Regions from separate parts of the Ruegeria sp. AP7 genome, predicted to be linked through region 1. Evidence: riboswitches for the same ligand, from Rfam matches in the RefSeq annotation. Region 1 holds a riboswitch; each other region holds the start of a gene.
What was found. Region 1 has a riboswitch for cobalamin ahead of ACR0KN_RS13200 (hypothetical protein). Riboswitches for the same ligand answer to the same signal wherever they lie in the genome.

Region 1 (8,071 bases):
GGTCAGAACACGCATTGGCAGCGCTTCGGCCATCTGTTGGCCGCGGGCACGTTCGTCGGGTGAAACGGTTGGATCTTCGGCGGCATCGGGGGTGATTTTGACCACCGAAACCCAATGGGTGATCTCAGCCAGATCGCGGAGCACAGCCAGAGGATCAGCACCTTCTGCATATTGTCCGCTAAGTTCGGTCAAAGCACTGGCCGCATCACCGCGCAGGATCATGTCCATCAGATCCAGCACTCGACCCCGATCCGCCAGCCCGAGCATGGCGCGCACCTGATCTGCGCTGGTTTCACCCGCACCGTGCGAAATCGCCTGATCCAACAGCGAGGTTGCGTCACGGGCGGATCCTTCGGCGGCTCGGGTGATTAGCGCCAATGCGTCATCGGCGATCTGCGCATTCTCGGATTCAGCGATCTTGCGCAACAGGCCGATCATATCTTCGGGTTCGATCCGCCTCAGATCGAAACGTTGGCAGCGCGACAAAACCGTGACCGGGACCTTGCGGATCTCGGTCGTGGCGAAGATGAATTTCACATGCTCGGGTGGTTCCTCAAGCGTCTTGAGCAGCGCGTTGAAAGCGCTGGTCGATAGCATGTGGACCTCGTCGATAATGTAAATCTTGTAGCGTGCGCTGGCGGCACGGTAGCGGACACTGTCGATGATTTCACGGATGTCGTTCACACCAGTCCGGCTGGCGGCGTCCATCTCCATCACATCGACGTGGCGGCCTTCCATGATGGCGACGCAATGCTCGCACTGACCGCAGGGTTCGGTGGTGGGTTTACCTTCGCCATCAGGCCCAATGCAATTCATCCCCTTCGCGATGATCCGGGCTGTGGTTGTTTTACCGGTGCCACGGATGCCGGTCATGATAAAGGCCTGAGCGATCCGGTCCGCCTCGAACGCGTTTTCCAGTGTGCGTACCATCGCGTTCTGACCGACCAGATCGGCAAAGGTTTCAGGACGGTATTTGCGGGCAAGAACCTGGTAGGCGGGGCTTGGCGTATCGGTCATGTCTGCTCTGTCGGATTCGAGTTATGCCGCAGCGTAGAGGGCCCCGCTGTCCGCGTCCACAGCAAGCCGCGAGGATTTTCATTTTGGATTGCTGGCCGACGCGGTTAATATCGTACAGTCTAAGACCAGCCAGAAAGATTTTCTGATCAGCGTTTCGGGGGGAGCGTAGAATGGCTCAGATTGTTATCCATGCACTTCAAGTGGGCGGGGGCACGCTTGCGTTAACTTCAATGCCAGGGCGAGGAGGAGACTATTCCGGTGATCTTGATGCGGTTACCGGATGGAAGCCCGGCCTTATTCTGTCAATGACTACCGAGGTCGAGATGATCCTTGATGGCGCCAGGGATTTTGGGGCCGATGTTCGCAGCCGCGCTTGTCGCTGGGTTCATCTGCCAGTCGAGGATTACGGTATACCTTCCGACGACATTGATATGCGCTGGGTGGATGCCAGCGAGTCCGCTCGCCACGCATTATCGGGTGGAGGCCGAGTACTAATCCACTGCAAAGGCGGATGTGGCCGTTCTGGTATGGCTGTATTACGCTTAATGGTCGAGTGTGGAGAGCACCCGGACGAGGCATTGAATAGATTGCGAGCGTTACGCCCATGTGCAGTTGAAACCGACGCGCAGCTGCGCTGGGCGACTGCGCCTGCCAGTGTCTTGGTAGCCGAATAGCGATCAAGCCGACGGACGGTATTCAGCCTGCGCCCGAGTACTTCCGCCCAGGGTTAACACTTCCAGCATCGCGCAAGGCGGTCGGGACAAGGTGCCTCCAGGGATGGGGTGCGAGTCCGTGCCAAACATCAGGTCTGCATAGCTGTCCAGATGGTCGATCGCGACGTCTGAATCCGCATCACAGAACACTCGGGTTTCTTCGGGACCGGAGCGAAATCGGGCGGTGCACCCACTAGCGCAATGAGTCAAATCGCAGCTTCCTTCGATTCCGAATCCTGCGGTGGTAGTGGGGCCAGCTTTTCCAACCGAAGTGGCCAGTGCCCGTGCCATTCGTGCCAAAGCGGGGCAGTTTTTCCCGGTCCGTTGGCAAATTGTTGCCGAGAATTCATGCGTGTTGGTCTTCCAGATCATTCATGCGCCCTCCGCGCAGGGCAGGGGCATCAATCAGGAGGGACAGCATGCATGCGGTCTTGCCCTGCCCGGACACCCCGCCCGAGTTTCAGTTTCGATTTGATGGCAGGTCTCCTGACTTGCGGGTCATTGCTTTGCCGACCTTCCCGACCTTCAAGGCCAGTGGCATTTCGACATCGCTCTCCGCTTACAGTTGCGGGGGCAGTCTCGGACTGGGTTCGTTCCGGTTTTATCCGGGCAGAACCGCACCGTGTTCCCTTTTCATCCCGGCCCGGTTGGGCGCGAGAACCATCACGTCATCGCTAGCGGTACAATCGTTCGGGAGTCAAGAAGATTGATGATGGCATGTGACGCACGGTCCAGCCACGTCAACCTTGACTCGGCGCGCCTTGGGTGAACTGATCGGTTCAGTTGATTTCAGAGGGCACCATGTTGGACACACAGCAAGCGGTTGTCACCGAGGACATTCAGTTTCAGTCCGGCCCGGCAATACTGTCGGCACGGCTCTATCACCCTGTCGCAGAACCAGACAAAGTTGTTGTGATCAACGGCGCAACCGGTGTGCCCAGAGATTACTACCAGCATTTCGCAAGTTGGCTTGCAAAAGCGCACGGCATGGCCTGCCTTACCTATGACTACAGGGATTTTGGTCACTCTCTGACAGGCTCACAAAAGCAATCGCGTGTCACCATGGCGGATTGGGCGCTGATCGACATTCCGGCTGCACGGACCGAAATGCGGCGGAGGTTTCCACAGGCCAAGCTTTGGAGTATCGGGCATTCTTTGGGCGGGATGTTTGGTCCGGTCCAACCCGATATCAATCAGATCGACAGGATGATCTGTGTCTGTTCCGGTCTGGTAACGCTGAGGGATCATCCTTGGCCTTACCGTGCTTTGGCGACGTTGTTCTGGTACGGTCATGCGCCCCTGGCGGTACATGCGCTCGGGTATTTGCCCGGAAAGGCTTTGGGTTTTGGAACAAATCTGCCATCCCGAGTTTACTGGCAATGGCGCAAATGGTGCACAGCGCCCCAAAGCTATGTACCCGAAATCGGAGATACCTTGCCGGCAAACCGCTGGGCCGACATGGGCAAGCAAGTTGACATATTCGCCTTTGAGGATGATCAGGTTGTGCCCCCTGAGGCGGTTTGGCGGCTTGCCGATCTCTATGGTTCAGGTGTGCGGTGCCATCTGCTTTCGGCAAGTGAATTCGGGTTATCCGAAGTCGGCCATATCGGCGCGTTTGCCCGGCGAAACGCTGCCGTTTGGCCCCGGTTGATCGCCTAAAATGCTGGGCACCGGTAACCGGTGCCCAGAAAGGTCAAAGTCCCTTGCGGGATTTTTTCTCGTGCATCACGCTGCGCACCATTTTTCCAAACGCTTTATCGCGTGCGCGTGCCTGCGCCACCGAAGCCGAATTGTGCTGATCTTCGCGACGCAGCTTGCGCCATCGGTCCAGCCGTGCGGGATCAAGTGCCCCGGTTTCGATTGCAGCCTGTATCGCACAGCCGGGCTCGGTGTTGTGCTGACAATCTGAGAATCGACAGTTCATGCTCAGGTCCGAGATATCAGAGAACACCTCGTCCACACCCTCTTGCGCGTCCAACAGGCGTAACGCACGCATGCCGGGTGTATCGATCAACCAACCTCCGTTGCTCATTCGATGTAACGCACGCGCCGTTGTTGTGTGCCTGCCACGCGCATCATCTTCGCGAATGGCTGCGGTGGCTTGATTCTGCCCGGTGATCCCGTTGGCAAGTGTCGTCTTGCCAACGCCAGAAGATCCGACCAGGGTGCTGGTCTGTCCTTTCGGGCACCACGACAGGACCTGTTCGATATCGGACTGATCCAAGGCATTTACGGCCAAAACTGTCAGAAACGGGGCCAGTGACTGGGCCTGTTCGACATAAGCAATTGCGTTGTCGCAGGTGTCCGACTTGGTCAGAACGATCACCGGATAGCTGCCTGCCTGATGGGCCAGCGCAAGATAGCGCTCTAGTCGGGGCAGATTGAAGTCGGCATTGCAGGAACTGACGATGAACAGCACATCCACATTGGCCGCGATCAACTGTGCTGCGACGTCTGTGCCCGCGGCCCGGCGCTGCAGCAGGCTGCGCCGTTCCAGAACACTGCGAATGCGTTTGTTTTCATCGGTCAGCACCCAATCTCCGACCGCAAAAGCACCAGTCGATTGGTCTGGGGAGAGTAGGGGAGTCTCGCCTTCTGGACTCAACCCGATCAACCGATCCCGGTGAACGGCTGCGATGCGAAAGGGGAAAAGGGACGGCTCAGCCGCATGCTGAGCTGCAAAGTGAGAGGACCATCCGAGGTCCGATAAGGAAAGTGACATGTGTCTGCCTGTGATCAGAAACAACAATCCTGTCGAATGGCGAACGCGCATTCGCAGGTGAGGTATTCAGGCAGTCAGCTGGAAAAAAGAATCAGAACCGGTCTGCCCGAAGGGTCATTGCTACAATCATAAACGCCCTCCTACGGCTAATGGGTTCAAAGTGAGAGGTTGGACATCGACCCAAGCGGGGCTCGTTGTGGCTGCTTCCTTCCGGACCTGACCAGGTTGGCGAGGCGCTCGCCCGCGCCAACCTCTCGAACAACGATATAGGCCTCCGGCTGTAAAATGGCAACCCGTCAGAAGGTCAGATGAATGCGCATAAACCCATCAGTATCACGGGGCAGTATCTGGGGATCATAATCCGCCAATTCTTCCAGGTATTTGTCCGCGCCGGGACCGGTGGTCAGAATTGCTCCACGGCTTTGGGTCGGCACAAACGAAAACGGCTGAGGAGCTTGTTCCAGTGGGTCGAGGGGCGATCTTCCTGAGATGTAATCGCACAGGATTTCGTGAATGCGCAGCGACGGCAGGTTTATCTGATCTGCTTGAAAGTCGACAGGAAAATGACCGCCCCCGCTGGCGCGATAATTGTTGAGTGCAACAACAAACCTTTGATCGGGGGCGACAGGCAACCCTTGAAATGTAAGATCGCGAACGCGGCTATGGCCGGGATCTGTGATCCGTCCGGTTGCATCGAAACGAGCGGGTTGAGACAGGTCGAACCGGCAGGTCACGCCATGCAGTACATCAAAATAATACCCCGCCCGCAGAGGATCGATGAGGTTGACGGGATCATTCAGCAAAAGCTGATTGAACAGTCCGGCGGACATCTCAAGCCAGTCACGAACCTGTTCCCCGGTGATCAAAGTGGCGCGCAACTCGTTTGGAAACACGCACAGATCAGCCACATTGCGTACCGAGATTCTTCCCGCCGGGACATCGGTATAAAATCGAGTGCCTGCGCGGCCTCCGAATTTGGTCGGGGCGGCGGCTGACAGGACGGGATGGTCTGCCCATTCAGTACTCAATAGGTACGGCCGAAGCGCTGCAGCTTGAGCGGTTGCGATAAGCGCCAACCCACGATCAGGGGCGCAGAACGAAAAATAGCTGTGTAAAGGGTGTGGGACATTGCCGACGGGCTTGGCTGCGCGGACGCGTGTTGCTGTGTGGCCTTGGGCAAACAACTGCGCCAACTCCGGGCAATCGGTCACCGGCGATTTTGCTTGATTGACTGCGCGTAATTCGGCTTCGCTCTTGACGATGTGCCAGCCGTCAATATCTCGACCCAGTGTCAAATCAATGAGGCCGAGGTGTGAGCCTCCCCAACCCGGCATCACCACCGGTTTGCCATTTACAAGTCCGCGATTGCTGTCGACATGTTTCAAACCGACATGCGCCGCCCCCGGCAGAGTCAGGTGTGTATGGCCAGCAACGATTGCATCAATGCTTGTCAGGGCCGCAAGCGGAATAACGGCATTTTCCAGTTCTGGCTGTGCCTCTGCCGAACCGAGGCCTGAATGAGCCAGCGCGACGACCAAATCGCATCCATCTTTGCGCAGTTCTGCTGCTGTACGTTGTGCTGCGGTTAGGATATCGGCAATTTGCACGTCATCCCGCAGCATATGCGCCTCCCACCGCGCGGTCTGAGGTGGCAGGACAGAAAGAACACCTATGCTAATAGGAACATCTTCTCCGCCGATACTGATTGTGCGCTGCAGAATTGCTTGGGACACCCAGCCCTGTTCGGGGGTATTGCTTTTCATGTTGCTGCAAACAACCGGACACTCGAACTGACCTGTGATGCGATTGATGAACTTTAGTCCAAATCCAAAATCGTGGTTGCCCAATCCGACTGCATCATACCCCAGGACATTGAACGCCTTGGGCAAAGGGTGTTGGGCTGGCACGGCTTCGGCCGCCCAGTCGCCAAACGGGGTACCTTGCAGGCTATCGCCATTGTCGAATAGCAAAACCAGCGCCCCGTTGCATTCCGCCTGTTCTTGGGCGACCCGGATCATGCTTGCGGTGCGGGCGAGGCCGACATCAGGATCGGGGCGATCGGCATAATAGTCGTATGACGTCATGTGCATATGAAGATCAGAGGTCGCCAGGATCCGAAGGTGCGCGCGACCTTTGAAATCTCGATTTTGAGGCGGGAAAACTTCGGCTTTCAATATTTTTACTTCTGGATGATTGGGTAACGTAAGCTTCACTATGAGTTGTATTTAGTGCAAATTCCGAGGCATTGCTGCGGTCTTTCGACGGCGTAAGAAATATTGATCTGTGAATACCCCGTTGCACCGGTGGTCAAGACATGGCAGCCCTTTGCGCAAATACAGGAATGACAGGCATGAAACGCGCAGAACAGGTAACTTTTGGCGGCTCTGGGCTGGACCGGGCAGGATTGCTGCGAGGCGATGCGGACAAATTGGCGCAGGCCCATGCTGACCCGTCAGCAACATGTGTTCTGCTGTGGCGCGGCAAAATTTTGGCTAAGGGTGACGCTGTGGATCAGTTGGCGCTGCTTCCCATGTCCCACGATATTCTCAAAAATGGTCCAGGTGGCGTGATCGAAATGCCCGTACTGCTTGGGTGTATGGACGACGGATCGCCACAGTTTGCTTTGGATATATCTGATTGGGCGGCCGAGGGGCTAGACCTCTCTGCCGTCGGGAAGTTTGTGGATGGTAGCGAACAACAGCACCCCGACATGCCCAAAGGACATGTGTTTGTCGAGCTACGCCGGATCATGGCACGGCTGAATCCGCGTGATGCAGAGTTGGCAGCAACCGCCAAGGCGGTGATCGGCTGGCATGAAACGCATCAGTTTTGCGCCCAGTGCGGTGCACATAGTGAGATGGTTCAAGCTGGATGGCAACGCAGTTGCCCATCCTGTGGCGGTCAGCATTTCCCGCGCACAGATCCGGTTGTTATCATGCTGATAACGAACGGAAATTCGGTTCTTGTGGGCCGTTCTCCTGGTTGGCCCGAGGGGATGTATTCACTTTTGGCGGGCTTCGTTGAACCAGGCGAAACGCTCGAGGCCGCAGTACGGCGCGAGGTGATGGAAGAAGCCGGAGTACCTGTGGGCGAGGTGCGCTATCTTTCCAGCCAGCCTTGGCCCTTTCCTGCATCCCTGATGTTTGGCTGTGCAGGCGAAGCCCTTTCGCGCGATATTCAGATCGACCCGGTTGAAATCGAAGATGCGATGTGGGTCACCCGGACCGAGATGATGCAGGCCTTTGCCGGGGACCACCCCAAGCTCCTGCCAGCCCGAAAGGGCGCGATTGCACATTTTTTGTTGCAACACTGGCTTGCAGACACACTGGACTGACGAGAAACTGGACTCAATCAAGGGCAGAGTAAAACGAACATGCAGTTTTCAGCGCAGGAAGATATCGAAGTTCCGATTGATACGGTCTTCACCATGATTTCTGATTTCGAGCGCTTTGAACGCATGGCCTTGCGGCGCGGGATTGAAGTGAGGAGAATCGCAGATTCTGCGGTGCCACAGACCGGAACCGCATGGGAGACCGAGTTCAAGATACGCGGTAAACCACGTCAGATTGCCATAGAGATGACGGAATATGACAGCCCGTCTCTGATGCGCTTTATATCC
Region 2 (8,071 bases), on a different contig from region 1:
CGCAGAAGGTCCATTCGACGTCATCATACACGGACGCGCACGGGTGGCTTGTTTGAGGCACGGGATAGCACACGTTGCACCTGGTGGCATGATCGTATTTGATAACTCTGGCAGACGGGAGTATCGCAGCCCGATTGAAGCGGTAGAGGCACAGATCAAGACCTACCGGGGGCGCGTTCCATCACTGCCCTACCCCGATCAAACGACACTGATCCAACCCACCCCTGTAGCAGAGAAATGACACTTCCAAACAAGTTAGGGTGTGGACAGCGCCCCGCGCTACGCGTGATAGGCTGGGCCATTTTTGCCGTGACTTTGTACCATTTTACCGTCGCGGTTGCACAGCACTGGTCCCAAATTGCGGCTTGGTCCCCTGGCTGGCAGGCGTGGCAATCGTATTTGCGGCAATATTTTATTATGCAACCGCTTTGCTGCTATTGGCCGAGCTTTGGCAGGGGCTGGTCCAGGGAACGCAAGACCAAACATTTTCACGTGCACTGACGTTTTCAACCTACTCCAAAACGCAGATCGCGAAATATCTACCGGGAGCCGTGTTTCAATATTTGGGCCGGCATTTCTTTATGGCTGACCATGGAGCAAGTCAGGGTGGGTTGGCACTCGCAAATATTCTTGAAATTTGCACTCTTATTCTGGTCGCCGGGCTTTTCGCTCTAATTGGATTTACATTTGGTGCAGCTCCCCACTCACTAGAAATATCTGAGGTCATACCTATTCATTGGCTTGTACCGACAGCGATGGTTATTGCCATTTTGCTGATCAACTAATTTGAAGAATGCTTGGAGCGCACCCCAACACGCCGTCGCGACAAAGGCTTATCTACGGATCGTTGCTTGCTTCCATCTTCTTCTTAGCCATGGGCTTTACTTTGTTGGTATTGGTTGGATTGGTTTCCGGTGACTATGACCCTGCCATCATAGTCATTGCCGTGACGTCTTGGCTGTTAGGCTATGTCACTCCTGGCGCGCCTGGAGGGATCGGAATACGTGAGTTTGTTCTGCTCATCTTCTTACAGGCCTACATACCTGAGGCAGAAGCGCTGATTGCAATCGGGTTGTTCCGCGTGGTCACATCACTCGGTGATCTGGCATTCTTTATCGGCGGCGCTTTTCTGTGGCGTATCTCGCCAAAAGTAGAATGATCATTTGTTTGCCAAACTTGTAGCCCGACTGCACCTTTCAAATAGAGTAAACTATTGAGAAGTTGGCAGTTTTAGGCTCATTGCGACCATCAAGAAGCGGAGATGCGATTAAATCCGGAAAGCGATAGCTGCGGCTGTTAGTCACTTAAATTCACCGCTGGTTTCTTGCTGTTCTGAACAAAAGCAAAAATACAAAAACCGAACCTATGGAAGTCGTGACAATCCCTACTGGCAACTCCTGTGGCGCCAGCAAAAGCCTGCTGAGAATATCCGAACCGGTCAATAACGCAGCGCCAACAATCGCGGCAGTCGGTACAAGGTGGCTGTGCAAAGGTCCCGCAATTCCGCGGGCTATGTGTGGCACCATTAGGCCAACAAATCCGATCACACCCGCCACTGAGACAAAAACTGCAGTTGCCAAAGCTGCCGTGAAAAACATGCTGAATCTCAATCCCTGAACAGGGACCCCAAGAGTTGCTGCGGTTAAATCCCCCGTAAGCAGCGCGTCCAACCAACGACTGCGATACAGCGAATACGTTAGGATCAGGATCAGCCCAACACAAACAAGGGGAAACGTCTCCCAGCGGGCCAAGCCCAATCCACCTAACATCCAGAAGATCACCGAGTGGGCAGCGCGGTTGTCACCCGCAAATATCAAGTAATTGGTGATGGCTGAAAACAGGAATGAAACCGCCAATCCCGCCAGGATTAGTTTCTCTGGCGCACTTGTGCGCAAACCGTGAACCAGCGCCAATACAACGCCCGACGCGACGAGCCCTCCGCAGAAGGCGGCGAGCGGCAGTGTCCAAAAACCCAGCACATCTCCGGTTACGGTGATGACAAACACCGCACCTGCGGCGGCCCCCGAAGACAAGCCAAAGAGAAAAGGGTCGGCAAGATCGTTGCGAGTGGTGGTTTGTAGGACGACGCCAACGATACCAAGTCCGGCGCCTATCACAGCGGCGAACAATGCACGGGGCAACCTGAGATCAAACACGATCCGGTGCATCGGAGACATCTCGCCGTCGTCGATACCCGTGCCACGCATAATTGCAGTAAATGTCTCAGACACCGGGATCGAGGTGGTTCCGTAAATCGTGGAAACCAGCACAAGGGCGGCCAAAATAGCCGCCCCCAGCAGAAGTGTTAAGCCAAATCGGCCCATATCAGTTGAGGCCCGGATGCATCGCTTGAGCCATTTTCGAGATCGCCTCAATATTTGCGGGGCCAGGTGTCAATTCTTCGTACCGCAAGCCGATCCAACGCTCATTCTTGACGGCATCTGTCTGCGACATCACCGGATGCTCTTGCAGGAATTTGAAGGTATCTGCCGCGCCGTTGCCGGTCTGATAATCCAGCAGCACCAGGAATTCGGGGTTAGATGCGGCCACGGCTTCCCAGGAACTACGCCCCCAGCTTGTATCCATGTCATGGGTGACATTCTCACCACCCGCCGCAGCGATCATAGCATCGGGAATGGCAAACTTCCCAGCAGTGAACGGTGCATCCGCCGGACCATCCAACAAGAAAACTCGAGGTTTCGGCAACTCGGTCGTTTGCGCCTCGATCGCGGCCAATTCGTCTTTCCATTCGCTCACTAGCGCCTCGGCCTTGTCCTCGACCTGCATAACCTTGCCAAGACGCAGAACATCGTCAAACAGCAGGTCCATGCTGGACTCGGGGCGATCCTTGTCCAAATGCACACAGCTTTCGGTCAGGATCATGGTTTTGATCCCGAAGGGCTCCAATGTGGCTGGTGTCACATCCCCACCCGGTTTCATTCCATAATACCAGCCCGCGAAAAACAAATCTGGGTCCGCTGCGACGAGGTTCTCAACAGTGGGGTATTTCGGCGCTAGCTCCGGAATGTCACCCCGCAAGGTATCGAATTCCGGGCTGGTCTTGTACCAGCCGGTGATCCCGGTGAGGCCGACGATCTTGTCCTGTAGCCCCAAAGCAAAAGCCATATCCGTCATGTTCATGTCATGCACGACCAACCGTTCCGGCAACGTCTCAAACACAAGGGGTTCGCCGCAATTGTCTACGGTGACTTCCTGCGCTGCAGCGCTACTTGCAATGGCAGTGACCAAAGCCACGGACCAGATGTGTTTCATCAATATTCTCCTGAGTTTATGTAGAAACAGTGGTTCTTCGGATATCAAGAGCCGGTATCACGCGACCCTCATGGTGAAAGCACAGATAATCCACGCCAAAGGTTTCACGGACCCGTTCGGGCGTCAGAACTTCGGCGACCGTGCCAAATCCGGTCAGGCGCGTGGATTTCATCAAAGCAACATGTGTGGCGAATTCAGGGATCATGACCAGATCGTGCACGATCATTACCACTGTGACCCCAAGATCGGCGACCAGCGATAGCATCCGCCCCTTTGCGTCTGGATCCAGATGATTGGTGGGTTCATCGAGAAACAGCAAAGAGGGGTTTTGTGCCAAGGCGCGCGCAATATGCGCACGCTGACGCTCGCCCCCAGAAAGCTGAGCCATCCGCTTTTCTGCCAATGGAGCCAGATCAGTGAGGTCAAGTATCCGGTTCAGTTCGCATGCATGATCTTCGGCCGAGCGATCTGCGCGAATGGGAATCTGACCCAATGCCACATAATCACGCAGTGACAGACGCCCATCAGGAAATTCCTGCTGGCTGACAACGGCTATCATGCGGGCGCGTTCTTTTGCGGATAGGTGCTTGAGGCTTTGTCCATTCATACGCACATCCCCCAATGCCAGTGCTTCGGCACCACAGAGTAGATTCAAAAGCGTTGTTTTACCTGCCCCGTTCGGACCAGCGATCGCAAGAATAGCGCCCTCGTCCAAGGCGAACGAAACGCCTTGCAACAAGATATCTCCGTTAAGCGCGTAATATTCCAGATTTTCGGCAATCAGAAAGCTTTGCTTGGTCATAGCGCTTCCTCAAGCTCAATACGCGGCAGGCGTGAGAGAGTTTTCGTGAACAATGCCCGTGGCCGATCAGTGGCATTTGTCCAACCATCGCCACTGCGCAGATACTGATGGGCAAATTCAACGATCGCGTCCAAATCTTCATCTGTAGAAATGTCACCAAATAGATATTGTGCTTTGCCACGGGCCTGAAAGCCGATGGTGGTTGGCCTTTCACAACCCGCCATACAATTCACAGAGCGGATCACAAATTCCCTCGGCAATATATGCTTCAACGCCTGGGGTACTTTGTCTGCACTTTCGCCACTTCTGCAGCTCGCGCAGACAAGAAGGATATGATCAACATTGTTCGTCATCTCGCCACCGTTTATTGCGCAATTAAAGTTTTTGCAATGTTATATCGTAACGCTCTGATTATTCTGAACACCGCGTTGGGCTCCCCGCATCGGCGGTTCACGTTGTCGACAATGTATTGATCAGCTATTTTCGCATTTCTCACTCCGCTTGTTTCCAAGCGCAGACGGAAGCTGCCAGTCGTGTGCACACGTGTGAAACGTGTCATCAATACCTCCTTCCAGGACGCCCCGCCCCGGGTTGGTTGAACAATTGATGGCAGGTCTCCTGACTTGCGGGTCTGCGCTTGGCCAACCTTCCCGACCCTTGGGGTCAGTGGCTATTTGGCATAGCTCACCGCTTACAGTTGCGGGGGCAGTTACGGAATTGGCGCCGCTTGGCATTCCTCACCGTATTCCCTTTTCATCCCTCTGACGTATCGTTGGGAACCATCTGCTGCCTGAGTGCCCGAGATCAAGAAATGCGTCAATAACTTTCTCCAAGCTTAAGTCTTCGAAAGTAAGCCAACGCAACACTAGCGAATACGGCGCCAACCGTGTCCGTTTTGAAGTCGTAAATCGATGAATCCCACCCTACCAACTATTGACCGGTATACTTCATTCTGACGCGAAAACGGCTGTTTGACATCGAAGGGAATGAGGCAATAAGGCTGCCATAAGTCACTTCGTTTGAAAGAAAAACCAAAAAGGGTTAATCTACGGGCATTTAGAAGGGGCTGGCTGTCGGATATTTTTGTAGAGGTTAATTATTGCCTGGGCTTGCTCGGGAAAAGGGGGTTCGTGACACATTCTTTGCCAAACACTTCACCTGAAGACGTGGTTGACGATATCATCGATCAGAATTTTGAAGCGATCGCGAAGTGGAAAGGTCGAAGGTTAAGAGCGCAACATGGGCGCAGCCATGGATGTGTCAAAGCCACTTTCACAATCCGGGACGATCTGCCGGAAAGGTTGCGCCATGGCCTTTTCGAAAAAGCAGTAAGTTATTCTGCAGCAGTTCGCTTTTCCAACGGTGCGCATCTGGATGATCGTAAAACCGATGCCCATGGAATGGCGGTCAAGCTATTTGATGTGCCGGGCACCAAACTGATCGACGTCGAGGCACTTTCACAACTCAACATCTCGCAAATCAGCGATGAGTTCGACTTTGTTCTTGTCGATCGGGACACTTTCCCCAGCTACCTTTCCGACGATTATGAACGGCTAAGCAGACTGATCGCTACTCTGCAAGCCCTACAACACGCGGCAAATAAGCGTCGCAGCTGGTCATTGAAGCTGATCACTCGAGGGTTGGTGGCCCTGTTTCGCGCATTTGCCACACAAAAAGGCAGGCGAAGTCTTCAGACTGCGAGCGATTTTGCCTCGAACTACATGCAGTCGCCATTCGAGGCGCATTTCTGGTCAACGACGCCCTATCGGCTGGGGACTGACCTGACAGTACGATACCTCGCCCGCAGCGTTCGACATAAGGTAGCAACCAAACCGGTGGACGAGCATGACGGCATCAGCCTGAAACTCCGTCAGGACGTCGCCAGTGACGGCAATCGATTTGAGTTCTGTATAATCGAACCACCGCGAAACGATGGCGACTTCGATCCGCTCGACAACCGCGTCAGATGGGCCTGCGGTCCAGAGCCGGACGCACCACTCGACCCGTTTCATCGAACGGTTACACCCATCGCAGATATTATCATGGAAAAAGATGCAGAATTCGATCCGCTCGATGGTGATACCCTGTCATTTTCGCCATGGCGTGTGACCGCCGAGCACAAACCTCTGGGCCCGATCAACGCAATCCGGCTTAAGACTTACCTTAGCCTCGCCCGCGCCCGTTTTCCAAACCGATGATCAATTGGAGCCATTTAGATGCTGAATATTGATGATCTTATCAATCTTGGGTTCAAGATCGCACCACGCACGACAAGCTATATCTCAGCCATGAGGCTTGCGAATGCAGCGCGGGTGCACCGGCCGCGACCCTATACATTGGGCGCGGACTATACCAGCTGGCCAGGCGTCTATTCCAACCGTTGGATTGGTCGTCACACAACGCCCGAAGATCCTTCGCCGATCCTGCCATCGGAAAGTGAAGTGGCCGACTTGTTTCGCCGAAGAACTCAGATAGATGGCAGCCCGCTTACCTTGTTGTGCCCGCAAGGCACGACCGTTCTTTTCATCTCGGTCGCGCAATGGTTCACCGACAGCTTTCTGCGGACCTTCGGGCCAACCGGACCGTTTGATCAGACTGATTCAAACCACGAAGTCGATTTATGCCAGATCTACGGATTGAACGATTTTCAAACTGATATGCTGCGCGAAAGAGACCCCGAAACAGGCGAAATGACCCACCGACTGGCGTTTCGGATGGACGACAATGGCGAGATGTGGCCGCCGAAGCTGTTCAAAAAAGATCAATCCGGTGGAGTTAAGCTGGCCCCGCCATTTGATGGCAGTCTCGCCGAGGGTGACAATGCCGCGCGGCCCCTGCATGATCCGTGCAAGCTGCGTAACTCCTTGAAACGCGCACATCCCGAGCTGACACGCCAACAAGTCGATCAAAGGCTGCTTGATTTTCACGCAACCGGCCTGGACAACGGCAACGGCACGATCGGCTATACTGCCATCAACACATTGATGATGCGCGCGCACAATACATTTGCCGATCTTCTCTGGCGCGAGAAACGCGGCACTGACGGTTGGGATAAAGAGCGCGTGTTCCAAACCACGCGGTGCACTCTGATCGCGCTGCTGATCAAGCTGGTGATTGAGGACTATATCAGCCACGTGGCAAACATGCCTTTTCATCTGCCGGTCGGCGTCAACCGCTGGCAGCGTTGGCATCATTCAAACCAAATCGCGATTGAATTCAATTTGCTTTACCGTTGGCATTCAATGATCCCCGAGCGTTTCATCATCGACGGCACTCAGGTCGAGCCGACTGGATTCCGGTTCAACCCTCGCCTCGTCGAACAAACGGGACTTGAGGAAATGATCCGCTCGCTCTCGCGCCAACCAGCAGCCAGGATATCGCTGCGCAATACACCTGATTTTCTGTTCGAAAGGCCTGCAGAAGGTGTGCCCTCACCGGTCGAAGCAACGATTGCCCTTACACGCAAAGCACGACTTCCCTCACTGAACGCCTATCGTCATCATTTTAAACGTCGAGTACACTCGAGCATCGCGGATCTTGTGGGGGATCAGCCCTTCGCCGACGAGCTAATCGCCGACCTGAGCAGAATGTATTGCAATGTTGATCGGATCGAGTTGTTTCCGGGCTTGTTCGCCGAGCAGCACAAGGGGACCGTCATTATGGGTGACTTGATGACGTCAATGGTGGGGTATGACGCGATCACGCAACTCATGAACAACCCAATGGTCTCAAAGAACCTGTACTCGGCCAAGACCTTTTCGCAAACGGGTCATCGGCTGCTGCTAAAAACCTCTTCATTTGCGCAGGTCGCTGAATTTGTTGGTCTGAATCTTGCCCCGGATGACTGTGCATTGGGCCGAAGGCGCTAGGCCGAAACCCCGGCATCATTCAGCTTGGCAAGACGTGCAGCAATCTCAGGGTCAACTGGTCGCAGACGGGCCAGATCTTCTAATGCTCGTTTCTCATACAGAGCAGCTCCCTGATCACGGGCCACTT
Region 3 (8,071 bases), on a different contig from region 1:
TGCCAGTTCGATCAGTCGATCGATGGCATCGGCTTCAGAAACAGACCGCCCGGTCTCAGCACCGTCAGCACGCAGAATCAGGTCGTTTTCGCCGGTTTCCACGCGAATGTCAGCCGAGTCTCCGGCTAACAGGCGCTCGGGTCCAGTATCAATTGCAAATCCGAACTTGGCGGGCAGCGAGGGCAACTCTGCTAGGCGGTCAATCAGATGCTGCGTTAGTCGCGCTGTCAGATCACCTGCACGGTAGAGCGGTGTGACCAAAATATTCCGTCTGATCTCGATGCCGGGCTCGGCATCGAGAAGGTTCAGATCAGACAGCTCGGCCAATAGCGGCTGGTGGTCGGCTTCCTTGACGCCGCGCAGTTGCAGGTTCGCACGGTTGGTCAGGTCAATAGTGCCATTGCCGAAACGGTCGGCCAATTCGCACAGACCCAAAGCCTGCTGAGCGCTAAGCCGCGCCAACCGCGGGCGTACGCGCACGACCAGCCCATCGCCGGACATCATCGGGCGATGGGCGCCGGGGCACCAGCCTTGGACGACAGGTTTGTCGGTGAGAGCGCTCATCCCAGACCTTCCAAACCGGCACGGATCGAGTTTCGGCGCGTATTCCATAATCCAGCATCCAACAAGGCGCGGAAACGGTCTTGCATCGCTTGATGCGCACGCGGGTTCGCCTCTTGTAGAAAGGCATCGACGTCTTCGTCGCCAAGCGTGGCTTCATGATAAAGATCGAACAGATGCGGCGCGACGGTGCCAGACAAATGTGCAAACGAGGCCATGTGATCAAGCGTCGCTGCAATCTCGGCCGCGCCTCGAAAACCATGCCGCTGCATCCCCGCTATCCATCCTGGATTGGCGGCGCGCGCATGAACCACGCGGCTAATCTCTTCGGGCAAGGTACGGGCGCGTGGATTTTCCGGGTTGGTATTGTCCAGGTGATAGAGCTGAGCGTTACCACCGGTGATTTTCTTGGCGGCAGCAAACCCGGCCTCATGCGTGGCATAGTCATTCGCCAATAGCAGGTCGGTCTCGGTCAGGTCCTGGAGGTGTACAAAGCTGTCAGCATTGGCGACACGCCGCGTAATGCCATCGACGTCCTTCGTGATATGCTCACCTTCCAGTGCAAAGGAACTGGCATCTAACCACGCCTCACCCGCCTTTGAGCGGGCCTCATCGGTGTAGATTTCGGATAGTTGGGTCATGTTGACGCCATAGCTGCCGGGGGCGGGGCCAAAGACCCGCGCCGCCGGTTCCTGTCCGGCATAGGGGTTCCAATCGGGCGCTTCGTCCCGATCAGACAGTGTCCGTACGGCCTGACCAAAAAGCGCCGAAAGCGTTGGGAACACATCACGGAACAGGCCCGAGACCCGTAAGGTCACGTCCAGACGCGGACGGCTGAGGTCGGTGATCGGCAGCACTTCGATGCCTGAAACACGCTCCGAGCCTTTGTCCCAAATCGGTTTCACACCCAGCAAGTGCAGCGCCATGGCGAATTCCTCGCCTGCGGTGCGCATCGTGGCCGAGCCCCACAGGTCGACGATCAGCCCCTTAGGATAGTCGCCTTCTTCCTGCAGGTGTCGACGCACCAACTCCTCTGCCAGCTTGACGCCTTGAGTATAGGCCGCACGCGTGGGCACAGAACGCGGGTCGGTGGTATAAAGATTCCGCCCAGTAGGCAGCACGTCTGAGCGTCCGCGATAGGGAGAGCCTGAAGGTCCGGCTTCGATTCGTTTGCCAGCTAGCGCATCGACCAGAGCATTGCGCTCAGCTTGGGCAGAAGGCGCGGGGTTGAAATCACCCGTCACATCTGGAACCCGTCCAAAGATGTGCAGGCCGTCGCCGAACTGACTTTCCTTGATATCGCAGACAAATCGATCAATGCGCGTGATCGCCTCGGCGATGCAGGTGGCCTGATCGAGGCCAAGGTCGCTTGCCAGCCCAATGGCCTGGGCCTCGTCGCGGATATCTTCCTGTAACCGGTCACGGCGCCTGGGGTCCAGACCGTCCGCGTTCGAGAACTCATCCAGCAGTGCTTCCAGCCGAACCATGCGATCCGGCGTACCACTTTCTTTCATCGGGGGCGGGATATGGCCCAGCGTAACTGCGCCGATCCGGCGCTTGGCCTGCGCAGCTTCGCCGGGGTCATTGACGATGAACGGGTAGATCACCGGGAGTTTATCGATCAACGCCTCGGGCCAGCATTCATTGCATAAAGCGACCGATTTACCCGGCAGCCATTCCAGCGTGCCATGGGCACCAATATGGATCAAAGCATCCGCGCCTATCCCTTTGCGCAGCCAAAGGTAAAAGGCGACGTAGCTGTGACGAGGCGTGCGCGAAAGGTCATGATAGTCATCCTCGCGCAGCTCTGGCGTGCCTCGTTCTGGCTGCAGCGCAATCACAGCGTTGCCACGCCGAAGGGCCGTGAAATGGAATGCTCCATCTGCGAACGCTGGATCGTCCTCGGGGTCTCCCCAGACCGCCTGCAGATCGGCGCGCAATTGATCGGGTAGCTCTGCATGCGCAATCAGGTAGTCCTGCAATGACCATGAAATCCGGGCGCCCAGCAGGGTTTCGGCAATCGGCTCGGCCGGTGCGATTGCATATCCCTCATTCTGAAGATCGGTCAGCATCGCTTCGGCAGAAGCGAGCGCATCAAGGCCAACTGCATGCGCCATCTGCCAGTCCTTACCCGGGTAAGTCGACAGAACCAGCGCCGGTATTTGATCCGAACTGGGCTTTTCGTGCAGGTCCAGCCAGCCAGAGACCCGATCGATGACAGCTTCGATCCGGTCAGGTTCGGGCTGGTGGGCAAAACGCGAATATTCCAGATAAGGATCGCGCTTGCCCGGTTCTTTGAACGACACGATGCCCGCGTTAATCCGCCCGTCGACCTCGGGCAGCACCACATGCATGGCGAGGTCAGCAGGCGAAAGCCCGCGTTCCGCTTCTGCCCAGGCTTTGCGGCGCGAGGTCGCGAGGGCGACCTGAAAGACGGGCACATTGGCAGCATCCAAGGGTGAAGTGCCTGATGCGCCCTTGCCCGAAAAGGAGGTGGCATTGATGATCGCTGAAGGTTTCAGCGCCACGATCGTCTCACGCAACCAGTCAGCGGCGGTTGGCGCTTTGAGCGACGGGGCGAACAGGCCAATGGCCTCGAATCCACGCGATCTCACACTGCGGATCAAAGCCGCGATTGGGGCAGTGTCGGCAGAGGTCAGGTAGGCCCGATAATACGTTACAATAATGCGTTTTGCATCGCCCGAAAAAGCTGTGTCCGCCGGTATCACGCCACGATCCGGGCACCAGGCGCCGTAATCCGGTATGGTCTTTGCCCCCATCACCGGACCGGCATATAGTCCCGCCGCCAGCGCCATCTGTGCGAGCGCGGCCTGTGCCGCAACCTCTCCGCCGGTATCACACAGATGCGCCAAGCGCCGCAGGGTTGAGACGGGCAGGGTGGAGTACTCATCCAGCCGCGTATCCTCGCGCCCGTCCGCAGGCAGGACAGCCAATGCGATCCCCTTGGCCTGTGCCAGTGCCAGAACCTGCTGCAAGCCGTAAGACCAATATGGCACGCCGCCAATCAGGCGGATCAAGATGCCTTTGGCCCCCTCGAGCGTCTGTTCAACATATGTGTCGACTGACAGGGGATGTTTTAGAGCTGTCAGGTTGGCCAACCGCAGGGTTGGCATGCGCCCGTCTGGCCCGCCACCGCGATGCCAGCCCGCCGCGAAAGCGCCAAGATCACTGTCAGAAAAGGACAGCACCACCAAGTCCGCCGGGCTCTGGCCCAGATCGGTTGGGGTCTCGGTTTCCTCTAACCCGTGGCTTTCGCGGAAGACGACGTGCATGAATCTTACTCGGCGGCCTCGGTCACACCCACAAGGATATCACGGATTTCGGCCTCTTTGATATCATCATGCTCGGCGATGACCACAAGGCGCGAGCGGCGCTCTTCACCAGGTTCCCACGGGCGGTCATACTGATGACGTACCCGCGAGCCGACGGCCTGTACCAGCAGGCGCATGGGCTTGCCCTGAACCGCGGCATAGCCTTTGACGCGCAGGATGTTCAGTTCCTTTGCCAGGCGTTCGATCTTGGCGACCAGATCCAGCGGATCAGTCTGTTCCGGCAGTTCGACGATGATGCTTTCAAAATCGTCATGCTCGTGATCGTGATGACCATCATGATGGCTGGGACGCGCTTCCATGTCGTCCTCGGCAGCAGCTTCAAGGCCCAAGACAACGCGCACGTCCACGACACCTTCTGCGACTTCGACGACGGGTAGGGGGCGAGGGGCTTCGGCCGCGATGACCTCTTTGGCTTTGGCGACACCTTCGGGACCAGCCAGATCGGGCTTGGTCAGCAGGATGATGTCGGCGCAGGAGATCTGATCTTCAAACACTTCCGATAGTGGCGTCTCGTGGTCGATCGACTCATCGGCAAGGCGCTGGGCGTCTACCGCTTCGACATTGGGTGCAAACCGACCAGCGGCAACAGCTTCGGCATCGGCCAAAGCGATCACGCCGTCGACGGTGGTTTTCGAGCGAATGTCTGGCCAGTCGAACGCTTTAAGCAGCGGCTTGGGCAGGGCCAGGCCCGAAGTTTCGATCAGGATGTGATCGGGGCGCGGCTCCAAGGCCATAAGCGCTTCGATCGTGGGAATGAAATCGTCGGCCACAGTGCAGCAGATGCAGCCATTGGCCAGTTCCATGATGTTTTCTGCTGGGCAATCCGGGATTGCGCAGGATTTCAGGATATCGCCATCGACACCCACATCGCCGAACTCATTGACTACAACAGCCAAGCGCTTGCCTTGCGGGTTCTGCATCAAATGCTTGACCAGCGTCGTTTTGCCCGAGCCCAGAAAGCCGGTGATCACGGTGACGGGCAGTTTTTCGAGATTGCTCATTTCAGGGCTCCAATCGGGGGAATACGGGCCGCGCAATTCTTGCGGAAGTGTTCGGGGCGTTCACGCCATTTGACCAGCCCGTCCTCGGTATTAAGGTACTTGGTGGCACCTTCAATGATGGTTTCGACGTGATCGGTTTCGCTGAGGTGTTCGTAAACGAATGTCCAGCGATCAGGTCCGCCACGCAGCACGATAGAACAACCCTCATCGCAGTTTGAAAGGCATTCTACTGCTTTCAGGGTGATGCCTTCCGGCAGGGCGGCCTGTTCAAGCGCTTTGTGCAGCAATGTGCCGGGGCGTTGGGCGTCGTCTTCGACGGGTAGGCCGCGACGACAGGTGGTGCAGACCAGCAGTTCGACCGGTGTGGTCTCGGTCATGTCTCTCATCCCCCAAATCCTCTTCGTGGGGGACGGGGTTTCATGCGGGCCGATCAAAGCCCCACACCGGAACACCCCGTCCGGTTTCATCTTCGGGCGTTGGCAGGTCTCCCGGCTTGCGGATGTCAGAGCGGCGCTCTGTCGGATGTCCCGCCTTCCCGGCATTCGCCAGTGGCTTGGGCACCCTCTCCGGTCACGGTCGCGGGGGCGGCTGCGTTTGACGGAAAATCCGCTGACGCATTCCCTTTTCATCTGCTGCTGCAGACACCAACACTTGGCTCTTGGGACAGCATCACCCCCCTTGTCAAGCGAGTCTCGCTCAACTGTGCGTACAGGGGCAAAAAAGCGACCTCTGAGGGTCGCTGGACGGCATGACTTAGGTCAACAGGCGTGTTCGCATGTGCATCGAAAGACGAACAGGGAGAGCGTCATATGAAAGTAGGCTTCATCGGGCTGGGAAACGTGGGCGGAAAATTGTCGGGCTCGCTGCTGCGCAATGGGATTGACCTGACCGTTCATGACCTCAACCCTGATCTTGTGTCTGGTTTTGTCGCGCAGGGTGCGAAGGCAGCTAAAAGCCCCGCCCAATTGATGCGTGATTGTGACGCCGTGATTACCTGTCTGCCATCTCCTGCCGCCTCGGACGCGGTAATGCAGGAGATGCTGTCCGAAGTGACATCCGGTAAGATCTGGATGGAAATGTCCACCACAGACGAATCGGAAGTAAAACGATTGGGTGCTTCGGTGATCGAACGTGGGGGGGCTGCAGTCGATTGCCCGGTATCGGGCGGGTGTCATCGGGCGGCTACGGGCAATATTTCGATCTTCGCAGGCTGCGATCGAGAAACATTTGAGCGCATTCTGCCGTTCCTGACGACGATGGGGCGCCGCGTTTTGCACACAGGCGATTTGGGATCGGCCTCAGTGTTGAAGGTGCTGACAAACTATTTGGCAACCGCAAATCTGATCACTTGCGCCGAGGCTTTGGTGACCGCAAAGGCCGCAGGGATGGATCTTGGCACGACCTATGAGGCGATCAAAATTTCGTCGGGTACATCATTTGTGCACGAAACGGAAAGCCAAGTGATTCTGAATGGGTCCCGCGATATTTCATTCACCATGGATCTGGTCAAAAAGGATATCGGTCTGTTTCAGGAGGTCGCCGACCGCGCCGGGGTGCCGCTGGAGATAAACCCGGTGATGATCAAGATTTTTGAGGACGGGATCTCTCGCTATGGAGAGAGAGAGCTATCTCCCAACATCATCAGGCGGCTGGAGGATGCGACCGGGCTTGAGATTCGGGCACCGGGATTTCCAGCCGAGATGCTGGACGATGAGCCAGAAAAGCCGGGCTATGAGGTGATCCCGCAATATCGACGGAGTGCTTGAGGTCAAGATAAAGAGATTACTTGATTTTGATGAAGGCCCTTCAACTCTTTGGTTCTTTGTGATGTGTTGAGCTCTGGCGTTGCAAGAATTAAGCACATTAATTGGAGTTGATTGCCTGGTTGCAGCGATCGGATTTGGATTGGAAACCACTCGACTTGGAAGTAGCTTTCATTGATCAGTTGGATAACACTCTGACAATTGATCCAGAGGCCACGAACCCAATTCAATTTGCGATGCAGTTTCAGAGAGTTGGCCCCGCTTCGGAGGAACGTTGCGCTATGCGTAGCTTAGCAACTCGGACATGAAAGTGATCTTTGCATATCGCATCGGCCAGAAAACAATGGGTGGCAAGGCGATGCGTGTTGACCAGTTGGCTGCAATGGCGCGCGCGCATTTATCGGAGCGATACACATTCGAAGTCGTGTTGGCTCCCAAAGCCTCTCGGGTACATGCGTGTCGGCGATTTGTAGACTCCTGCAGGGACGCAATTGTGATTTTTCACAAAAGTGCTGCATCAAATTTGGGGCAGGAGTTTAGAGCGTCCTTGAAGAAAGTCGCGGCAGGCATTTGCGTTGATCATCTGGATGTCATTGCCGGGCAACTGGAAGCCGGTTTTGTGGACGTCCATATCGCTGCTTCGTATCAGGGTGAGCGTAGCTTGTGCCAGGGATTGCCCGCGCTTGATCCGACTCCGGGTGTTCAGGTGCGCCATCTGAGGCATCATGCGGATCCGCGACTCGTTCCGGAATCTGCACCCAAGGCGGAATTCAATTTGGGTTATTTCGGACTGCTTGATAACGTTGTCTTGCCGCCCGCTCTGGCAGAGCAGTCAGTAGTGCCCGGTTATGACGGTAAAGGTGATGTGGAGGCCTTCATCGCAAGACTATCAGAGGCAAACTTTCACATTTGCACGCGTGACCCGAGCCCTGTTCTCACTCGCGGAGTGTTGTCCTCTAAGCCCTTCACTAAGGGTTTCAACGCAGCTGTTATTGGGGCAAATGTGTTGGTAAATCGGCAGGTTCACGATGCCGAATATTATCTGGGTGCAGATTACCCTTACTTTGTGAAAAGCACTGACAGCGCGGCTATTGTCGAAGGAGTTGAGCGTGCGTCCGCAGAATTTGGTGGAGAGCAATGGCGAATAGCGCAGGCCCGAATGTCTGATTTGGCCCGGCAAGTAGCCCCCGCGGAAGTCACCGGCGAATTGGACAAAATCCTAAGGCTATTCTAATTAGATCAACAATAGTCCGAGAATGGCACAGGCAAGAGTTTAACTTATGGCAAACGAGACCTTTCTCATCGTGACGACGATGAAGAACGAAGGGCCATTTATGATCGATTGGGTGGCTTACAACCGCGCAATCGGGTTCAATGATATCCTGATCTACAC
Region 4 (8,071 bases), on a different contig from region 1:
CGATCCTCTTTCCGGTTCTGGGCCTTTGCCGAGGGCTCCCCTTTTGTAGTGCTGAATCGAAAGGATAAGGAACGATTTCCAGTGATTGATGTCTGTACTGGAACATCCGAGCCGCAAATTTGGCGGCTAGAGGACCCGCGTCCGAGCAAAGCGCGCGGGGTTCTGCGCGCCGCTCGGAGGAGGACCGTTCAGCGTCACAGGGCATTGGTTTTGGCCGCCGTGGTAACCAGCGTACTTGGACTGGCGACCTCTCCGTTCACGATGGTTTTCTATGATCGCATCCTGCCGGATGAAACGATCGACAGTCTATTGGCCTTGGTTGCTGGTGTTGCCTTTGCGTTGCTGTTTAACTTTCTTATCCAAAATCTACGGTCGCGTTTCATTGACACAGCAGGGAAACGGGCGGATAGGAAGATCGCCGAACGGCTGTTCAATCAGTTGATGACGCTCAAGATGAAGTCACGTAGGGTCAGAATGGGCGAATGGGCTCGATCCTGCGGGACCTTGAGGTGGTACGTGACTTTTTCACCTCAGCCTCTCTGGTTGCTTTGGTCGATTTGCCCTTCCTATTTGTATTTATCGGTGTGATCTGAGCCATCGGCGGTCCTCTCGCGCTGGTTCCGGCAATTGCTGTGCAGATTACGTTGCTTTCGGGGCATTTGGCGCAGCCATTCCTCAGCCAATATGCGCGTGAATCTAGTGTTGATGGTCAGATCAAACAATCAGTTCTGATGGAAACGCAGACGGGGATGGAAACGCTCAAGACGACCGGTGCCGAACCGGTCATGCGCGCCCGCTGGGAGGAGACGGTACGCGCGCAGGCAGATAGTTCCGGCAGGACGCGTTTGCTGTCATAGGGAACGGTGAACCTTACCTTTCTGGTTCAACAGATCACGCAGGTAACGATTGTGTTTTTCGGTGTGTTCCTGATCCGGGACGGGGTGATCTCCATGGGAGCACTGATCGCTTGCGTGATCTTGACGGGCAAAACCCAGTCGCCTCTGTCCCAGTTGGCGCAGGTACTGACGCGTCCGAGCAAAGCGCGCGTGGCTTATCACCAGATCGATGCGATGATGGTGCAAGAGGTCGAGCGTCAGCCTGGTTGGCGCTATTTGTCTCGGCGCAGGATCGAAGGTCAGATTGACTTCAAAGGTGTGAGTTTTGCTTACGATGACGCGTTGGGTTCGATTCTTAAGGATATCGATTTAGCGATCAAACCGGGCGGAAAAGTAGCGATATAGGGCCCGATTGGGTCTGGGAAAAGCAATCTGGCGCGCTTGATCTTGGGTTTGTATGAACCAGATGCCGGGGCGGTCATGCTGGATGGTCTGGATGCGCGTGCCGTGGATCCGGCGGATAAGACGCGCAATATTGGCGCTGTGTTGCAGGATTACTGGCTGTTCTCAGGGACTCTGAAGGAGAACATCATTTCTGGCCGGTTTAGACAATCTCTTCTGGCTTCGGTCGCTTGTTTGCTATTCTTGGTACTCCGTTTCTTAAACATAGCGGTGGACCATTTCAGATGGAGAGGCTCACAAACTGGCTCCGCTTGAAACCCGTATTCCAGCCTTTCAGACCCGCCTCGCACGTGCCGAAATTCGCGCACCGACACGCGGCATTGTCAATCAGGTTTTGATTTCGACTTTGGGCGGAGTGGTCCAGCAGGGTCAGACCGTAGTTGAAATCGTATCGATTGGTGAAACCGTCACAGTCGAGGCCTTTGTCGCGCCGGATGACATTGCCTTTATTCGACCTGATCTGGAGATAAAGGTACGTATTACGGCATATGACGCTTCACGCTATGGTGCACTGGACGGGCGGGTAACGCGCATCGGTGCGGGTACGGTACTTGCCCCGGATGAAGAAACGTCGGTCTATGTCGTGGAGATATGGCTGGTTGGAGCGTTGGCGGATGCGGATGGGCAGAATCTGGGCGTGATACCGGGTATGGTTGCTCAAGTTGATATGCTGTCCGAACCAAAAACAATGCTGGAGTATCTGACGAAGCCAGTCATACGCGTAAAGGACAGGGTGTTTCGAGACTGACGGATTACGGCTGTTCTGTCTCCGCGCTCATTTTGTTACCGCGTAGATATCACTTCACCAATACGTGATGAGCTCTGTGCTGGATTATGGACGTTCCAGTTCCAATCTAGTTTGAATATTCAGCCATCGACTTGATTGCAGCGCACCTAGGCTGGGCCTAAGTCGAACCAAGAACGAGCCAAAGAACATGTTGCAGCTATCCAGTTCTCTCGTTGGCCTTGCAGTTCTTTGGCTCATTGTGATTCACGTCTGGGTAATCACCCAATTCGACAGGGCCATGTGGCGTAATTTTCCCGTGGTCGCCCGGTGTTGTCTCGTTTTTGAGCGTTTGTGCGGGTTATTTTGGCAATATTTCTTTGTTCAGGATCGTGTGGAAACGCCCCTCAATCAGTCAGAGCAGTCAGGGATTGGGTGCACCTACAAAAATGTTTCTTCAACTGTTCCGCTCGGATCGACGCGTGATCTGCACTCCATTGGAGTGGCTCATTTTGCGTATTGCCCATTGCAGACAGTGGAGCAGGGAGCGAAGGACCACTCAGTTGCGATTGTTAGTCGATAAGCGCGGAACCCAATTCTGAGGATAAGCTGTTTCCCTAGCGACAGCGATTACAAGCCGGTGGTTAATCGATGGACCTGAACCTCGTTCAAAATGGTGGTACATTTAGTTTCGTGGCCACCCCAAGCTCACCGATCTGTCGTGAAATCAGGAGATTACATGTCTACCAATGACCAAATCGTATCGCCAATTAATAAAGCTTCTGATCTGCTGGTCGCAGCGCTTGAGGCGGAGGGTGTTGAGTACATCTTTGCTGTTCCGGGAGAAGAGAACCTGGATGTTCTGGAATCTCTAAGAACCTCAAAAATTGAGTTGGTTCTCACGCGTCACGAACAAGGAGCGGCTTTCATGGCTGCGACCTATGGACGTCTGACGGGTAAGGCCGGGGTCTGCATGGCGACGCTGGGGCCGGGGGCTACGAACTTTGCCACACCAGCGGCCTATGCTCATCTGGGTGGTATGCCGCTGATCATGATCACGGGGCAGAAACCCATCAAGAAGTCGAAACAGGGCCAGTTTCAGATTGTCGATATTGTTGGGCTGTTCGATCCGATCTGTAAAATGTCCAAACAGATTGTACACGGCAACACTATCCCCTCATTGATCCGCGAAGCCTTTCGTGTCGCGCAAGAGGAACGCCCCGGCGCGGTTTTGTTGGAACTTCCGGAAGACATTGCAGCCGAAGAGACTTCTGAGCATGTTCTTGAACCGCATCAGCGTCACTATGCCGTGGCCGGTGATGCAGTTCTGACCGAAGCGGCTGAGATGATCCGCGCTGCCAGGATGCCGCTTTTGCTTTTGGGGGCCGGGGCGAACCGAAAACACGCCCGCAGCGCACTGAGCAAGTTCGTGAACGATACTCAGATTCCATTTTTCGATACTCAGATGGGTAAGGGTGTCGTGGATGAGCGCTCCGAACTGTTTTTGGGCACAGCCGCTCTGTCGGATGGTGATTATCTGCACTGCGCCATCGAACGCGCTGATCTGATCATCAATGTGGGTCACGATGTTGTGGAAAAACCGCCGTTCTTCATGGAAGAGGGCGGCACCAAAGTGATCCATGTTAACTACAAGGCCGCGCAGGTCGATCAGGTTTATTTCCCTCAAGTTGAAGTGGTTGGTGATCTGGCGCAATCCATCTCCAAATTGGGTGAGTTCCTGCAAGGACCTTTGGAATTTGACCGCAGTTACTTCCAGCGGGTCAAAAACGAGACCGATCTACACACATCAGAACGCGCTGATGATCCGCGCTTTCCGGTCATCCCCCAGCGGTTTGTAGCTGACACACGCAAAGTCATGGGGGATTGCGATATCATCGCTTTGGACAACGGTATCTACAAAATTTGGTACGCCAGAAATTATCAGGCCTATCAGCCCAATACGGTTTTGTTGGACAACGCGCTTGCCACCATGGGGGCAGGTTTACCTTCGGCCATGATGGCAGCGAAGCTATATCCCGAACGCAGGGTCATGGCCATTTGCGGTGACGGAGGGTTCATGATGAACAGCCAGGAGATTGAAACCGCCGTTCGTCTTGGCCTCAATCTGGTTGTTACTGTTCTGAATGACAGCTCGTACGGAATGATCCGTTGGAAGCAGTCGCATGCGGGGTTTGATGATTGGGGATTGGAATTCAAGAATCCTGATTTTGTGCAATACGCCAACAGCTATGGTGCTGCGGGTCATCGGGTCGAAAGGACAGAAGATCTGGTGCCTACCTTTGAAAAAGCGTTTGAAGCAGGTGGTGTGCATCTGATCGACTTGCCGGTCGATTACAGTGAAAACCAACGTGTCCTCATTGATGAGCTTGCGGCGAAGGTCTGTCTGATATGAGTAATGTTGTTGAAGTTCTGAACCCGTTTGATCTTGAGAAAATCGGCAGTGTCGAGGTTAAAAGCTGGAACGATATCAATGTGATGCTGAACGTGGCACACGGTCTGCACCGTGATCGGGGCACTTGGTTGCCTGCTTACAGGCGGATTGAGGTTCTGAAGAATGCAGCCCGGATCATGTCCGGCCGCGCGGAAGACCTTGCGATGCTGATCGCCAGCGAAGGTGGCAAACCCTTGATTGACGCGCGCATCGAAGTGGCACGTGCTATTGATGGTGTCGAACTGTGTATCCATGAAATCGGGCAGATGGCGGGCCGGGAAATACCGATGGATCTGACAGTAGCAGGATCGGGTCGGATTGCCTTTACACAGCGTGAACCCATCGGCGTTGTGGTTGCCGCAAGCGCGTTTAACCATCCGTTGAACTTGATCGTACATCAGGTGGCCCCGGCTGTGGCCACTGGATGCCCGGTCCTCGTCAAACCGGCGCTTGATACACCACTGTCATGCGAAGCATTTGTCGACATCCTGTATGAGGCTGGCCTGCCAAAGGAGTGGTGCCATCTGGCGATTTGCCAAAATGATGTAGCTGAACGGATGATCACGGACGCGCGCGTCGGATTCTTTTCTTTCATCGGATCGGCACGTGTCGGGTGGATGCTGCGCTCGAAGCTGGCGCCGGGGACGCGATGCGCGTTGGAGCACGGCGGAGCGGCGCCAGTTATCATCGATGAGACAGCCGACATTGATGCCATGATCCCCTTGTTGACCAAGGGTGGATTTTATCATTCCGGTCAAGTTTGTGTCTCGGTTCAGCGTGTTTTTGCTCCATCAGGGATGGCGGAAACGGTCGCTCGAAAGTTGGCAGAAGCCGCGTCAGCGCTGAAGGTGGGTGATGCCCGTGACGCCAGCGTGGAATGTGGGCCACTGATCCGTCCGGGTGAAGTTGATCGCGTAGAACAATGGGTAGACGAAGCGGTTGCGGGAGGTGCCCGCGTAATGACAGGGGGTAAACGGCTGGGCCGAACGACCTATGCACCGACTGTCCTTCTAAACCCACCGGCTGATGCGAGTGTGTCCACCTCCGAAATCTTCGGGCCGGTTGTTTGTGTTTATGAATATGATGATCTTAGTGCTGCATACGACGCTGCAAACGCTCTTCCTTTTGCATTTCAGGCGTCGGTCTTTACCAAATCCCTGGATACAGCAATGCATGCCGTGCGGTATTTGGACGCCACGGCCGTCATGGTGAACGATCATACTGCTTTTCGGGTCGACTGGATGCCATTCGCGGGTCGCCGTCAATCAGGGTACAACACCGGCGGTATCGGCTACACCATGCATGACATGACGCAAGATAAGATGGCTGTAATACGGCTGTGATGAAGCTGTCAGGATCGATCCGATACTGATCGAGCGAATGTGGGTACTCTAATTTCGCAAATGGCCTGCTTAGTGACGGAAACGATTGTTGACCGCGCTTTGCATGTTCTGGCATGAACACGCCATGTTCGGTTCCGGGGGATTCCCCCGGAAGCAATAGGGAATGTAGTACGGTGCTCTTCGCGCCAAATCTGCAACTGCCCCCGCAACTGTAAGCGGCGAGCGCGGCTGACAATGCCACTGGGATATCCCGGGAAGGCCAGCATAGCGCTTTGACCCGCAAGTCAGGAGACCTGCCGAACACGCGCCCTCGGAAAGGGTGCTCATTGTCGGCGACGGGGTGTGCGCTGTATCCGTTTGTCTCGGTCGACGAACGGACGCGGGCCCTCCCCAAGTCAAAACCAAATATGTGCCGGGGAAGGCGCGACCTGAGAAGGACTGAGTTTTGAAGATATTGTTTTTGGCAGCCGCAGCTGCTGCAGTGATGCCTACGTTTGCGAGCGCTCATTTCCTACTGGAATACACAGAAAACACGATGATCGAGCGACCCGGTGATGTGCCGGTAAAGCTGATATTCTGGCACCCGTTTGAAGCCGGTCATGTGATGACGCTTGAAAAACCGGAAGAATTCTATGTGATCCACAACGGCAGTAAAACCGATCTGCTGGACACATTGGAAGAAACCACATTTGACGGCCCAGACAACAGCGCCAAGGCGTTCAAAGGCTCGGTCCCGGTGAAGCGTTCGGGCGACTATGTGGTGGTGACCGTTCCTGCGCCCTACTACGAAGAATCTGAGGATATTTATATCCAGCAGATCACCAAGGCCTATCTGAACCGAAATGAACTGCCCACCGACTGGGATCAGCCGCAAGGTCTGGCAACAGAAATCCTGCCGCTGAACAAGCCCTACAACATCATTGCGGGCTCAACTTTCACGGGTCGCGTGCTGAGCGAGGGCAAACCAGTTGCAGGGGTCGAGATTGAGATCGAATACATCGCCGCCGCCCCTGACCTGAAAGGCACGGGCGCCGCTGCACCGACGGTGTCGCCGCTGCCAGGTGGTGCACTGGTCGCGATTTCGGACGAGAATGGATATTTCAGTTTTGGTGTACCCAAAGCCGGTTACTGGGGTTTCGCCGCTCTGGGCTCTGGTCCGAAAACCGAGCATGAAGGTAAAGAGCTGAGCCAGGATGCCGTGATCTGGATCCGCGCCTGGGATCTGGAGTAGGCCCTTATGCACATTGTAGATGGTGCTCTTTCGAACCCTGTCGTAATCGGCGGTGCGATCGCTGCTGCAGGCGGGATTGCAATGGGGCTGAGGTCGCTGGATCTGGATCGCATTCCCACAGCGGGTGTTCTGTCAGCCAGTTTCTTCGTTGCTTCGCTGATTCATGTGCCGATTGGCCCATCTTCTGTGCATCTGATCCTGAATGGCCTGGCCGGGCTTCTACTCGGTTGGGCCGCCTTTCCGGCCTTGTTTGTCGGGCTGCTGTTACAGGCTGTTTTCTTTGGATTTGGTGGACTGACCGTTTTGGGGATCAATACCGTGAACATTGCTCTGCCAGCGGTACTGACCTGGATGATCTTTGGCCGCCTCATCGCCCGAGGCTCGGCCATTCAGGGGGCGATTTGGGGCGGTATCGGGGGGGCGTTCTCAATCGCAGCCACAACCGCGTTTGTTGCCATTTCACTGGCGATGTCCGGTGACGCGTTCCTGCCTGCGGCCAAGCTGGTGTTTTTCGCCCATATACCGGTTATGGGCATTGAAGCCATGCTTACGGGGTTTGCCGTGATGTTGGCGCGCAAGGTGAAACCGGAACTGTTCAAAAAGGCGGTTTTAACATGAAACAACTGGTTGTTATTGCCACGCTGATGCTCACACCGATTTCGGCCCTCGCACACAAGGTCATCGCGGGGGTTTTCCCCGCTGGCGAAGCGATCGAGGGTGAGCTGGGGTTCTCCAATGGCGATATGGCAAGCGACCAGGAAGTTTTCGTCTACGGCCCCGATGGTGCTGAACTAGGTCACACCGTTACCGATGGGGACGGGTTCTTTTTGTATATCCCCACAAAACCTGTTGCGCATACCTTCAAGGCCGATCTTGGCGCGGGCCATGTGGCAGAAGTGACAATGCCCGCAAACGAGGTGGCCGAGATCATGGGAGTTGCCGCTGAGGTTGCGGAGATCGGCGCTCAGTCTACGACTGTTGCAAGCGTTGGAACCGTGATGGTTGCGTCTCTGTCCGATCAAG

Region 2: linked by a shared signal. The riboswitch ahead of ACR0KN_RS12320 (DUF1636 family protein) and the one ahead of ACR0KN_RS13200 (hypothetical protein) in region 1 are both predicted to bind cobalamin.
Region 3: linked by a shared signal. The riboswitch ahead of ACR0KN_RS00315 (DUF1636 family protein) and the one ahead of ACR0KN_RS13200 (hypothetical protein) in region 1 are both predicted to bind cobalamin.
Region 4: linked by a shared signal. The riboswitch ahead of ACR0KN_RS17865 (DUF4198 domain-containing protein) and the one ahead of ACR0KN_RS13200 (hypothetical protein) in region 1 are both predicted to bind cobalamin.

What each region holds. Positions count from the first base shown of each region.
Region 1 covers NZ_JBQFVT010000006.1:138,643-146,713, forward strand. Annotated here, with positions in the region: gene ACR0KN_RS13190 (DNA polymerase III subunit gamma/tau) at 1-1,017, opposite strand, end outside; gene ACR0KN_RS13195 (protein-tyrosine phosphatase family protein) at 1,188-1,691, shown strand; gene ACR0KN_RS13200 (hypothetical protein) at 1,695-2,102, opposite strand; cobalamin riboswitch at 2,190-2,410, opposite strand; gene ACR0KN_RS13205 (alpha/beta hydrolase family protein) at 2,532-3,389, shown strand; gene rsgA (ribosome small subunit-dependent GTPase A) at 3,424-4,452, opposite strand; RNA gene ffs (signal recognition particle sRNA small type) at 4,611-4,709, opposite strand; gene ACR0KN_RS13220 (bifunctional 2',3'-cyclic-nucleotide 2'-phosphodiesterase/3'-nucleotidase) at 4,749-6,665, opposite strand; gene nudC (NAD(+) diphosphatase) at 6,803-7,786, shown strand; gene ACR0KN_RS13230 (SRPBCC family protein) at 7,826-8,071, shown strand, end outside.
Region 2 covers NZ_JBQFVT010000005.1:253,871-261,941, forward strand. Annotated here, with positions in the region: gene ACR0KN_RS12290 (O-methyltransferase) at 1-241, shown strand, start outside; gene ACR0KN_RS12295 (hypothetical protein) at 387-785, shown strand; gene ACR0KN_RS12300 (lysylphosphatidylglycerol synthase domain-containing protein) at 794-1,159, shown strand; gene ACR0KN_RS12305 (FecCD family ABC transporter permease) at 1,311-2,324, opposite strand; gene ACR0KN_RS12310 (ABC transporter substrate-binding protein) at 2,326-3,273, opposite strand; gene ACR0KN_RS12315 (ABC transporter ATP-binding protein) at 3,290-4,075, opposite strand; gene ACR0KN_RS12320 (DUF1636 family protein) at 4,072-4,428, opposite strand; cobalamin riboswitch at 4,667-4,874, opposite strand; gene ACR0KN_RS12325 (catalase family protein) at 5,206-6,273, shown strand; gene ACR0KN_RS12330 (peroxidase family protein) at 6,292-7,944, shown strand; gene ACR0KN_RS12335 (ATP-binding protein) at 7,941-8,071, opposite strand, start outside.
Region 3 covers NZ_JBQFVT010000001.1:61,950-70,020, forward strand. Annotated here, with positions in the region: gene ACR0KN_RS00300 (cobalamin biosynthesis protein CobG) at 1-564, opposite strand, end outside; gene cobN (cobaltochelatase subunit CobN) at 561-3,854, opposite strand; gene cobW (cobalamin biosynthesis protein CobW) at 3,860-4,915, opposite strand; gene ACR0KN_RS00315 (DUF1636 family protein) at 4,912-5,292, opposite strand; cobalamin riboswitch at 5,377-5,579, opposite strand; gene ACR0KN_RS00320 (NAD(P)-dependent oxidoreductase) at 5,725-6,681, shown strand; gene ACR0KN_RS00325 (hypothetical protein) at 7,226-7,912, shown strand; gene ACR0KN_RS00330 (glycosyltransferase family 2 protein) at 7,959-8,071, shown strand, end outside.
Region 4 covers NZ_JBQFVT010000012.1:21,698-29,768, reverse strand. Annotated here, with positions in the region: gene ACR0KN_RS17900 (hypothetical protein) at 1-68, shown strand, start outside; gene ACR0KN_RS17895 (hypothetical protein) at 633-857, shown strand; gene ACR0KN_RS17890 (hypothetical protein) at 864-1,241, shown strand; gene ACR0KN_RS17885 (ATP-binding cassette domain-containing protein) at 1,248-1,553, shown strand; gene ACR0KN_RS17880 (beta-barrel domain-containing protein) at 1,654-2,046, shown strand; gene ACR0KN_RS17875 (acetolactate synthase large subunit) at 2,762-4,435, shown strand; gene ACR0KN_RS17870 (aldehyde dehydrogenase family protein) at 4,432-5,817, shown strand; cobalamin riboswitch at 5,930-6,132, shown strand; gene ACR0KN_RS17865 (DUF4198 domain-containing protein) at 6,263-7,048, shown strand; gene cbiM (cobalt transporter CbiM) at 7,055-7,666, shown strand; gene ACR0KN_RS17855 (cobalt ABC transporter permease) at 7,663-8,071, shown strand, end outside.